4 regions of the Alteromonas sp. KC3 genome follow, and region 3 is predicted to be linked to each of the others. Evidence: predicted binding sites of a transcription regulator. Region 3 holds the regulator's gene; each other region holds the start of a gene.
The links. The regulator sigma-54, encoded in region 3, starts transcription at its own class of promoters, with help from an activator protein. The targets are predictions, from matches to a motif close to GTTGGCACGNNNNTNGNNT.
Positions count from the first base shown of each region.

Region 1 (2,197 bases), 2.2 Mb from region 3:
TGTTGCAAAACTAATCGGGCTTTGCAGCGCTAAAAATGTTGTAGTGAAAATAGAAAATAAAGCGTTTTTCGCAAAGCGTCTTTTTTTGTATGAGATATCCATGATTACCTGAGATTCCACCTGAAAATGGTATTTTTATGTATAAAAAAAGGTGGCTAAAGCCACCTTTTAAAGATACGTGTTTTCTGTTTAATTTTAAACAATTAAACGCGACGCTTGCGACGATAAAGAAGTAAGCCCACTCCAAGGCTCATTAGAGCAAATGCTCCAGGCTCGCTAACATCAACATCAGGAGTTTCGTTGCGTTGAGAAATGCCTAATGAAGCCAGCTTAAAACCAGAGCCTGAAATTGAAGTTTCATCATTATTCGGATCGAAGTATGTATTGTAAGCGCCTACTAGCCAATATTTAGCTTCTTTGAGTGAAGTTGGATATGTTACTTCGTAATTACCAAGATTATGCGGATTAGTGGAAATATTCTTGTGGGTAATTGATGTAATCGCAGAAGACGCTGCAATATCAGTCCACGTAGTTACACTACTAGATGCATTTTTGAAAATATCAATATTATCAAACCCAACAACGGTAAGTTGGTTTTCATTACCAGCACCAGTCAGGTAATTAAATTTGGTGTTTGTAAGTGCTACCGCTTCACTAAATGAAAATAAGACCATGTCAAAATCAAATTTCCAATCGTCTTGGTTATTATCGATTGTATGCCAGTCACTAAGGCCACCCCCATGGTCTTTGTTTGTCATTGCAAGGCCATATGTTTGGCTATAGTCTAGTCCGTTCTGTCTAACAACTCGATCATCATTGTCGTTGTAAGACGCAGCTGTATCCGCCCACGTAGTATATGAAACGTAAATATCTGAACCGTTGATTTTTATCGAGCTCGCAGTAGGTTCAAACCCCTTCGATACATTCTGTGCAATCATGTCGTAAGTGTACTGTTCGAGCATTGAATCATCAGCAAGAGAGGCGTGTGAGGTAACAACAAGTAATGAAGATAAAGATAGTTTTAACAGCTTGTTCATTTAGTAAAACTCTACAACGGAATATTTGAAAGAAGTAATAGTTCTCTGGTTAGCTAAAATCGTGCCAGTTTTTTTGTTGTTGTTATTATTGAGTTTTTGTGTCTTTTTTGAATGGGTGATTAATGAAGAGTAAAAAAAACTGACAGTGTAGAACTGCCAGTTTTAGTCTTTCGTATAATAGTTAAATCAGAGTCTTTTTTCTTCTCCACATAACAATAAGACCTGAGGCGAATAGTAGTCCCAGTGTACCTGGTTCGCTGACTGCTGTGCTATCCGGAGGTGGAGTTTTATCACTAACTGAAAAACCGATGCTAGTTAGCTTAAATGCATCATTGCTTGAATAGCCACCTATATCACCAAACACCTTGTTGTATGCACCAACCAGCCAATACTTGGATGATGTATTAAGCGCGAATTCAGACTTATATTTTAGATGTTCATCGGTAGAGTCGCATTTTTCAACATTATAGGAAGACGTGATCGCAGTGCCTACGATATCGCTCCAAGTACTGCTGCCTGATGTTAGTGAACTTATATTATCAAGAGCCGCTATCGACACCTGCGTGTCATACTGACTATAGGCCCACGAAAAATTAGCGCCTTGTAGAGTTACATCATCGCTAAATGAAAATAATACGAAGTCGAAATCTTGCCAGTTACCGTTGCGAGTATTTACGTTATCAATAGCGTGATCTGGTGAGTTATATGCCGACTCCCAATCTTCGTTGGTTACACCGTAACCATACTTATCGGAAATTTTGTAGGTATCGGCACCCACAACAATATCGTCATTATAGCCGTAGGTATCTGCCCATCCGCTTACTGCTACATTGACGCCACCAATAGCCACATTAGATGAATTAGCAGACGTACTTTCGAAGATGCCATGGTCGACAAGGTTGTAAACATTCTCGCCAAGAGGCGAGTTGCATTCGGCTGTGCTTGTTTGGGTACTGCTGCCGCCGCACTGGCTGTAATTATAGTTGTACCGATATCCCGCTGACGCCGTACTAATAACACCAACGCACGATAACGCTACGCAAAACTTTGTTATGGAACTTAACCGCATTTCAATTAATCCTAAATAAATTGATAAGGGAAAGCTCTCTCATGCGCCTGAGCGCGAGGAACTTCAACATGGAATCGCCATAATAAAATGA
Region 1 is NZ_AP024235.1:2,962,224-2,964,420, reverse strand. Features, by position in the region: gene prsT (XrtA/PEP-CTERM system TPR-repeat protein PrsT) at 1-102, opposite strand, end outside; gene xdp1 (exosortase-dependent surface protein XDP1) at 204-1,037, opposite strand; gene xdp1 (exosortase-dependent surface protein XDP1) at 1,219-2,106, opposite strand.
Region 1: a site for sigma-54 is predicted at 1,088-1,106, ahead of xdp1 (exosortase-dependent surface protein XDP1). Genes of this name have one in related genera too.

Region 2 (2,197 bases), 300 kb from region 3:
GGAGCAACACTGCATTGGCTAATAAAGATGTTTCGCCAGAAAGTTACCTTAAATTTAGAGACTTTCTCGAAAAGCAGTGCGGTATTGTATTAGGTGACAATAAACAGTACTTAGTACGAAGCCGCCTTGCCTCTTTGCTTTACAAGCATAAGTACGAATCTGCGGATGAACTCATCGATGTTGTTGTGCGCGGATTTGATCGCACACTTCTGCAAGGTGTGATCGATGCAATGACCACAAACGAAACGTTGTGGTTTCGAGATAATTACCCGTTCGATCTTCTCATCAAGGATTTATTGCCAAAACTCGCATCTAAGAATCAGAAGATCAGGATCTGGAGTGCGGCATGCTCTTCCGGCCAAGAGCCATATTCTATTGCCATGTCAGTACTTGAGTTCCAGCGTCAGCGGCCGGGCGCTCTGCGTGCTGGCGTTGAAATAGTGGCGACTGATCTTTCTTCTGAAATGCTTAAGAAGTGCGAGCAAGGTATCTATGACGAACTTTCACTTGCTCGTGGTCTTTCTGCGCAGCGCCGTGACACTTTTTTTGAGCAACACGAAACAGGCCTGATGCAAGTGAAGCCTGAAGTTCGGCGAATGGTTTCATTTCGAAGTCTTAATTTGTTGTCAAGTTATGCAGGTCTTGGCCGCTTCGACATCGTTTTTTGCCGCAACGTCCTTATTTATTTTTCACCTCAAGTTAAACAGCGAATACTGCAACAAATTGCCGGACAGCTGCAAAGTGATGGCGTACTGTTCCTTGGCGCTTCTGAATCTATAAGCGCAGCGAGTGATATCTATAGCATGGTTAAGTGTCACCCTGGGCTCTACTATCAAAAAAAATAAATATTAATATGGGTTTGATTAATAAGTGTTTTTCTTCTAATTAAACCCGTTTTCTTACTTTTCTTTCCCCGTCAAAAACACATTTTGGCATCTGCTTTGCTAAATAATCTTCAAGAAAGCCTAACCGCAATCAAAAATAAGTATCGATGACGTGTGTTGAACTTCCACATACATCACATGCTTAGAAGAGACTTTTTCATATCTCATCTTGTGGGCAAATAAACGCCAAGCCAAAAGATGAACACAGAGAAAGCAATACGAGTAAGTCAGAGGTCGATTTATGGCAATTAATTTAGACAAATTAGTAGGGTTTCACGAATCCGCGCTCAAGATACGCACAGAGCGTATGGAAGTGATTGCGGGCAACCTTGCCAACGCCAATACACCTGGCTACAAAGCCAGAGATATCGATTTTAACAAAGCTATGCAGTCTGCAATGAAAGAAAGTTCGGGCGGCGTCTCTTCTCACTCTTCAGGTGGTCTCGTTAGGACAAATTCTCGCCACATAGGCGGCAATTCAACGTCAGTAGCGGCAAATTTTGACATGAAATACCGAATTCCGACTCAACCTGATACGGGAGACGGGAACTCTGTTGAAGTACAAGCCGAAAGAAATCGATTTTTAGATAATGGGTTGCGCTATCAAGCAAGTCTTGAATTTTTGAATGGAAAAATTAAAGGCATGAAGAAAGCGTTAAGCTCTGGAGGTCAATAGTCATGAGTCTTTTTAATGTAATGACAATATCGAGCACAGGTATGGAAGCGGAAAATGTGCGCTTAAATACCACTGCAAGTAATATCGCTAATGCGAATTCGGTGAGCAGTAGTTACAACGAGACCTACCGAGCAAGACACCCTGTGTTTGCAACAGCGCTTCAAGATGCCATGCGTGATCAGTCAAAAGGTACTGGCGTGCAGGTAAGAGGTATTGTAGAGAGCGATGCGCCACTGCAAGTGGAATATGCACCAAATAACCCAATGGCAGACGAGAATGGCTACATCTACAAGCCGAACGTCAACATTGTGGAAGAAATGGCTAATATGATGTCGGCATCAAAAGCTTACGAGACAAATGTGCAAGTTGCAGATACAACCAAACGAATTTTCCGCCGCGTGCTTCAACTCGGTCAAGGGCAATAATCTGCCGCTTGGTTAATGTGAGGATAAACCAGTGAATACCATAAACAATACCGGCTTAAATACAGATTTGTATTGGCAAGAAGAGACGGTGAAGATTGCCGACGGGACTGAGCAGCAGCTATCGCAAGAAGATTTCTTTGCCATGCTGACTGAACAGCTTGCCAATCAGGATCCGACCGCACCGGTTGATAATGACCAAATGGTTGCTCAGA
Region 2 is NZ_AP024235.1:1,101,764-1,103,960, forward strand. Features, by position in the region: gene JN178_RS04880 (CheR family methyltransferase) at 15-845, shown strand; gene flgB (flagellar basal body rod protein FlgB) at 1,126-1,560, shown strand; gene flgC (flagellar basal body rod protein FlgC) at 1,563-1,985, shown strand; gene JN178_RS04895 (flagellar hook assembly protein FlgD) at 2,017-2,197, shown strand, end outside.
Region 2: a site for sigma-54 is predicted at 929-947, ahead of flgB (flagellar basal body rod protein FlgB). Genes of this name have one in related genera too.

Region 3 (2,197 bases):
CTGCCGGTCGAGTTTATCAACCATGCTGTCAATCGCCGCATACATGTCGGTATTTTCTGAGGATGCGAATACTTCAGCGCCACTTAAGTGAACTGTCGCTTCTGCTTTTTGGTTTAATTTTTCAACGTTCAGGATGACATGCACATTAGAAATGTGATCAAAGTGACGTTCAAGTTTGCTGAACTTCGTATCGACATAATTACGCAAAGAGTCGGTGATTTCGACATGATGACCAGTAAGGTTGATTTGCATATTTCGTCTTCCTTATATTATTAAGCCCGTTAAATAAGGCTCTTGCGTTGGTTCGACGGCGGGATCGATAACGATTCCCGGTACTTTGCTATTGTCCGCCGGGCAACTTTAATGCCTTGCTCGGCCAACAATGAAGCAATCTTGCTATCACTTAGTGGTTTACTGGGTTTTTCAGCTGCCACCAGTTTTTTGATCAATGCACGAATGGCGGTTGATGAACATTCACCACCTGACTCCGTTGCAACATGGCTAGAGAAGAAATACTTCAACTCGAAGATGCCACGAGGGGTATGCATGTATTTTTGTGTTGTCACACGTGAAATAGTCGATTCGTGCATATCTACCATTTCTGCGACATCATTTAATACCATTGGTTTCATCATTTCTGGGCCATGTTCAAAAAAGCCCATTTGTTGCTGCACAATACAATTTGCTACCTTCATCAGTGTGTCGTTACGCGACTCTAGGCTTTTGATAAACCACTTGGCTTCTTGCATGTGTGAGCGGATAAATTGTGAATCGCTACTGTTCTTTGCACGGCGACTCATTGCGGCATATTGTTGATTGACGCTAAGTTTTGGCAGGCTATCAGGGTTCAGCTCAACCACCCAACGGCCATTCTTTTTGGTAACCGATACATCTGGAATAACGTACTCAGGTTCTTTAGTAACTAAAGCACTACCTGGGCGAGGATTCAAGGTTTGCAGCAAACGCATAGCCTCGCGAAGCTGATCTTCTTTCAATCGGCTCTTGCGCATTAAGGTGCGGTAATCTTTGCTGCTCAGCAAATCAGAATAGTCTTCTATTAACTGCTTTGCCTCGGCAAGCCATGGTGTATCATCTGCGAATTGGCGAAGCTGTACCATCAAGCACTCTTGTGGGGTGCGCGAACCAGAACCAATGGGATCGAACATTTGAATGCGCTTTAATACACATTCTACTTCGTCCATTTCAATGAGTTCCTCTTCATCTTCGCCAGAGGCTTCTTGCGCGTTAACCGCCTCTAAAATCTCTTCAAGAGTAACGGTTAGATACCCTGACTCATCGATAGAATCAATGATAGCCATTGCAATGGCACGGTCGGTGTCAGAAAAAGGGGTGAGGCGCATCTGCCACAATAGATGTTCTTGTATGTCCTCAGTCGTTTCACCTTGGAAAATTTGTTCGTCGTCACTGGCAGGTCCTGGTGCCGGCGCAGACGATGCTGAATAATACTCATCCCATGTGCTATCGATTGGCAATTCGTCTGGAAGATCATTTTTTTCTAGTGCATCGCCAGCTTCCAAAGTATCACTTGATGCAGTGGCAGAAGCTTCTACCCCACTGTCATCATTATCGATGTTATTTTTTTCAAGCTGAGGCTCGTCGTGGCCTTCTTCAACTTCTAATAGCGGGTTTGAATCCAACGCTTCTTGAATTTCTTGTTGAAGATCGAGCGTAGAAAGCTGCAACAGTTTAATGGCCTGCTGCAACTGAGGTGTCATGGTGAGTTGTTGGCTAAATTTTAGCTGTAAAGATGGTTTCATCTACGTCTTATTTAAATGCTCTAAATTGAATATACCTGAGCGAGATTGAAAAATGACAATCCGGTTACACTAACTATAGCCTGAATTGTTCGCCTAGGTATACATCCCTTACTTTTTGATTACTTAAAACCTGTTCCGCAGTTCCTTGCGCAATAAGCTCGCCATGACTCACAATGTACGCTTTTTCACAAACATCCAATGTTTCTCGTACGTTGTGGTCAGTGATAAGGATACCGATACCCCTATCTCGAAGATGTTGAATAATCTTCTTTATATCATTTACTGATATTGGATCAACACCAGCAAAAGGTTCATCCAATAAAATAAATTGTGGTTTAGCTGCAAGGGCGCGCGCAATTTCCACTCGGCGGCGTTCTCCCCCTGACAAACTCATCCCCGTACTATTACGTATATGGTTA
Region 3 is NZ_AP024235.1:800,491-802,687, forward strand. Features, by position in the region: gene hpf (ribosome hibernation promoting factor) at 1-252, opposite strand, end outside; gene JN178_RS03570 (RNA polymerase factor sigma-54) at 282-1,778, opposite strand; gene lptB (LPS export ABC transporter ATP-binding protein) at 1,852-2,197, opposite strand, start outside.

Region 4 (2,197 bases), 1.8 Mb from region 3:
AGAAGCGTTTGCAAACGCGTTAATTGCACGCGCGTGCTTGATGATACCACCGATGTAGTAAAGTGCTTCTTCAGAAAGGCCTGCGTACTTGTCACCCGCGAAAATGTTCACGCCATCTTTAGAGATAGACTGGTGGCAGTGCATACCTGAACCGTTGTCACCAACTAGAGGCTTAGGCATAAAGGTAGCCGTTTGGCCGTATGCGTGCGCAACGTTGTGAACAACGTACTTGTAAACTTGGATTTCGTCAGCTTTCTTAACTAGCGTGTTGAATTGACAAGCAATTTCGTTTTGGCCAGCAGTTGCTACTTCGTGGTGGTGCGCTTCAATTACAAGGCCCATCTCTTCCATAACCAAACACATTGCCGCACGGATGTCGTGTGCAGAGTCTACTGGTGGTACTGGGAAGTAACCGCCTTTAACGCCTGGGCGGTGTGCCATGTTGCCGCCTTCAAACTCTTCACCAGAGTTCCATTTTGCTTCTGAAGAGTCGATCTTGTAGAAAGAACCCGCCATGTCAGTGTGGAAGCGAACGTCGTCGAAAAGGAAAAACTCTGGCTCTGGGCCAAAGAAACATGTGTCACCGATGCCAGTTGATTTTAGGAATTCTTCTGCACGACGAGCAACTGAGCGTGGGTCACGCTCATAACCTTCCATTGTAGAAGGCTCAACGATGTCACAACGAATGTTTACTTGTGTTTCTTCAGCAAAAGGATCTACTACGCAGCTTGTTGCGTCTGGAAGAAGAACCATGTCTGATTCATTGATGCCTTTCCAGCCAGCAATTGAAGAACCATCGAACATTTTACCTTCTTCGAAAAACTCTTCATCAACAACGCTCGCAGGAATAGATACGTGTTGTTCTTTACCTTTCGTATCGGTAAAACGTAAATCTACAAACTTCGCTTCACTTTCTTTAATCAGCTCTAATGCCTTTTCTACTGACATCGTGTCCTCCAGGTTTAATGTAAAAATGCGGAATGATCAGCTTCACCCCAACAGTGGAAAAAGTGAAAGCGATTATCATGCCATCTATATGTATGCCGTATTTTGTGGCATCGCACGAAAAGCATCACTTTCGAATTGAAATATTTGCACTATGTTGGTGCAATATTGCACGGTTATGGTTCATGTTGTATGTTGCCGCCGTGATTTAGACTAGATTACTTTATGAACGCTTACCACCCAAAATGCTAAAATGGATGGGTAAAGCAGGAAATCTTTAGTGGAGTTAAGGTTTCGCATCTATTTTTTAAAAAAAGATGCGCAAACGTCGTGGTTTTTCTGTACAATCCGCGCAAATTTTTCTATCTGCATTTTTTTGCAACAAATCTACTGCATACTTTTTCATTTCGAAATAAGTCGGCATCGATTTACACAGGCTCTATATAAGCATGAATACCACTGATATTAGTAAATTGCGTAACATCGCAATCATCGCCCACGTTGACCACGGTAAAACAACCCTGGTAGACAAACTGTTACAGCAGTCTGGCACACTCGAGTCTCGAGGCGAGCAAGAAGAGCGCGTAATGGACTCGAACGACATCGAGAAAGAGCGTGGCATTACCATCCTTGCGAAGAACACCGCGATTAACTGGAATGACTACCGTATTAACATCGTAGATACTCCAGGACACGCCGACTTCGGTGGTGAAGTAGAGCGCGTTATGTCAATGGCCGACTCTGTACTTCTACTTGTAGATGCGCAAGAAGGTCCAATGCCACAAACGCGTTTCGTTACGCAAAAGGCATTTGCTCAAGGTCTTAAGCCTATTGTTGTTATTAACAAAATCGACAAGCCTGGTGCACGTCCTGATTGGGTAATGGACCAAGTATTCGACCTATTTGATAACTTAGGAGCAACAGATGAGCAGCTAGATTTCCAAGTTGTTTACGCTTCTGCACTTAACGGTTGGGCGTCATTGGATGCAGATACCAAAGAAGACGATATGACGGCGCTGTTCCAAACTATTGTTGACCAAGTGTCTCCACCAGATGCTGATATCGACGGCGCGTTCCAGATGCAAATCTCTCAGCTTGACTACAACTCATATGTGGGTGTAATCGGTGTAGGTCGTGTTAAACGTGGTTCTGTTAAGCCTAACCAGCAAGTTACTGTTGTAACTGCTGACGGACAAAAGCGTAACGGTAAAGTTGGCCTTGTGTATGGCTATCTTGGTCTTGCTCGTCACGA
Region 4 is NZ_AP024235.1:3,567,582-3,569,778, reverse strand. Features, by position in the region: gene glnA (glutamate--ammonia ligase) at 1-948, opposite strand, end outside; gene typA (translational GTPase TypA) at 1,395-2,197, shown strand, end outside.
Region 4: a site for sigma-54 is predicted at 1,015-1,033, ahead of glnA (glutamate--ammonia ligase). Genes of this name have one in related genera too.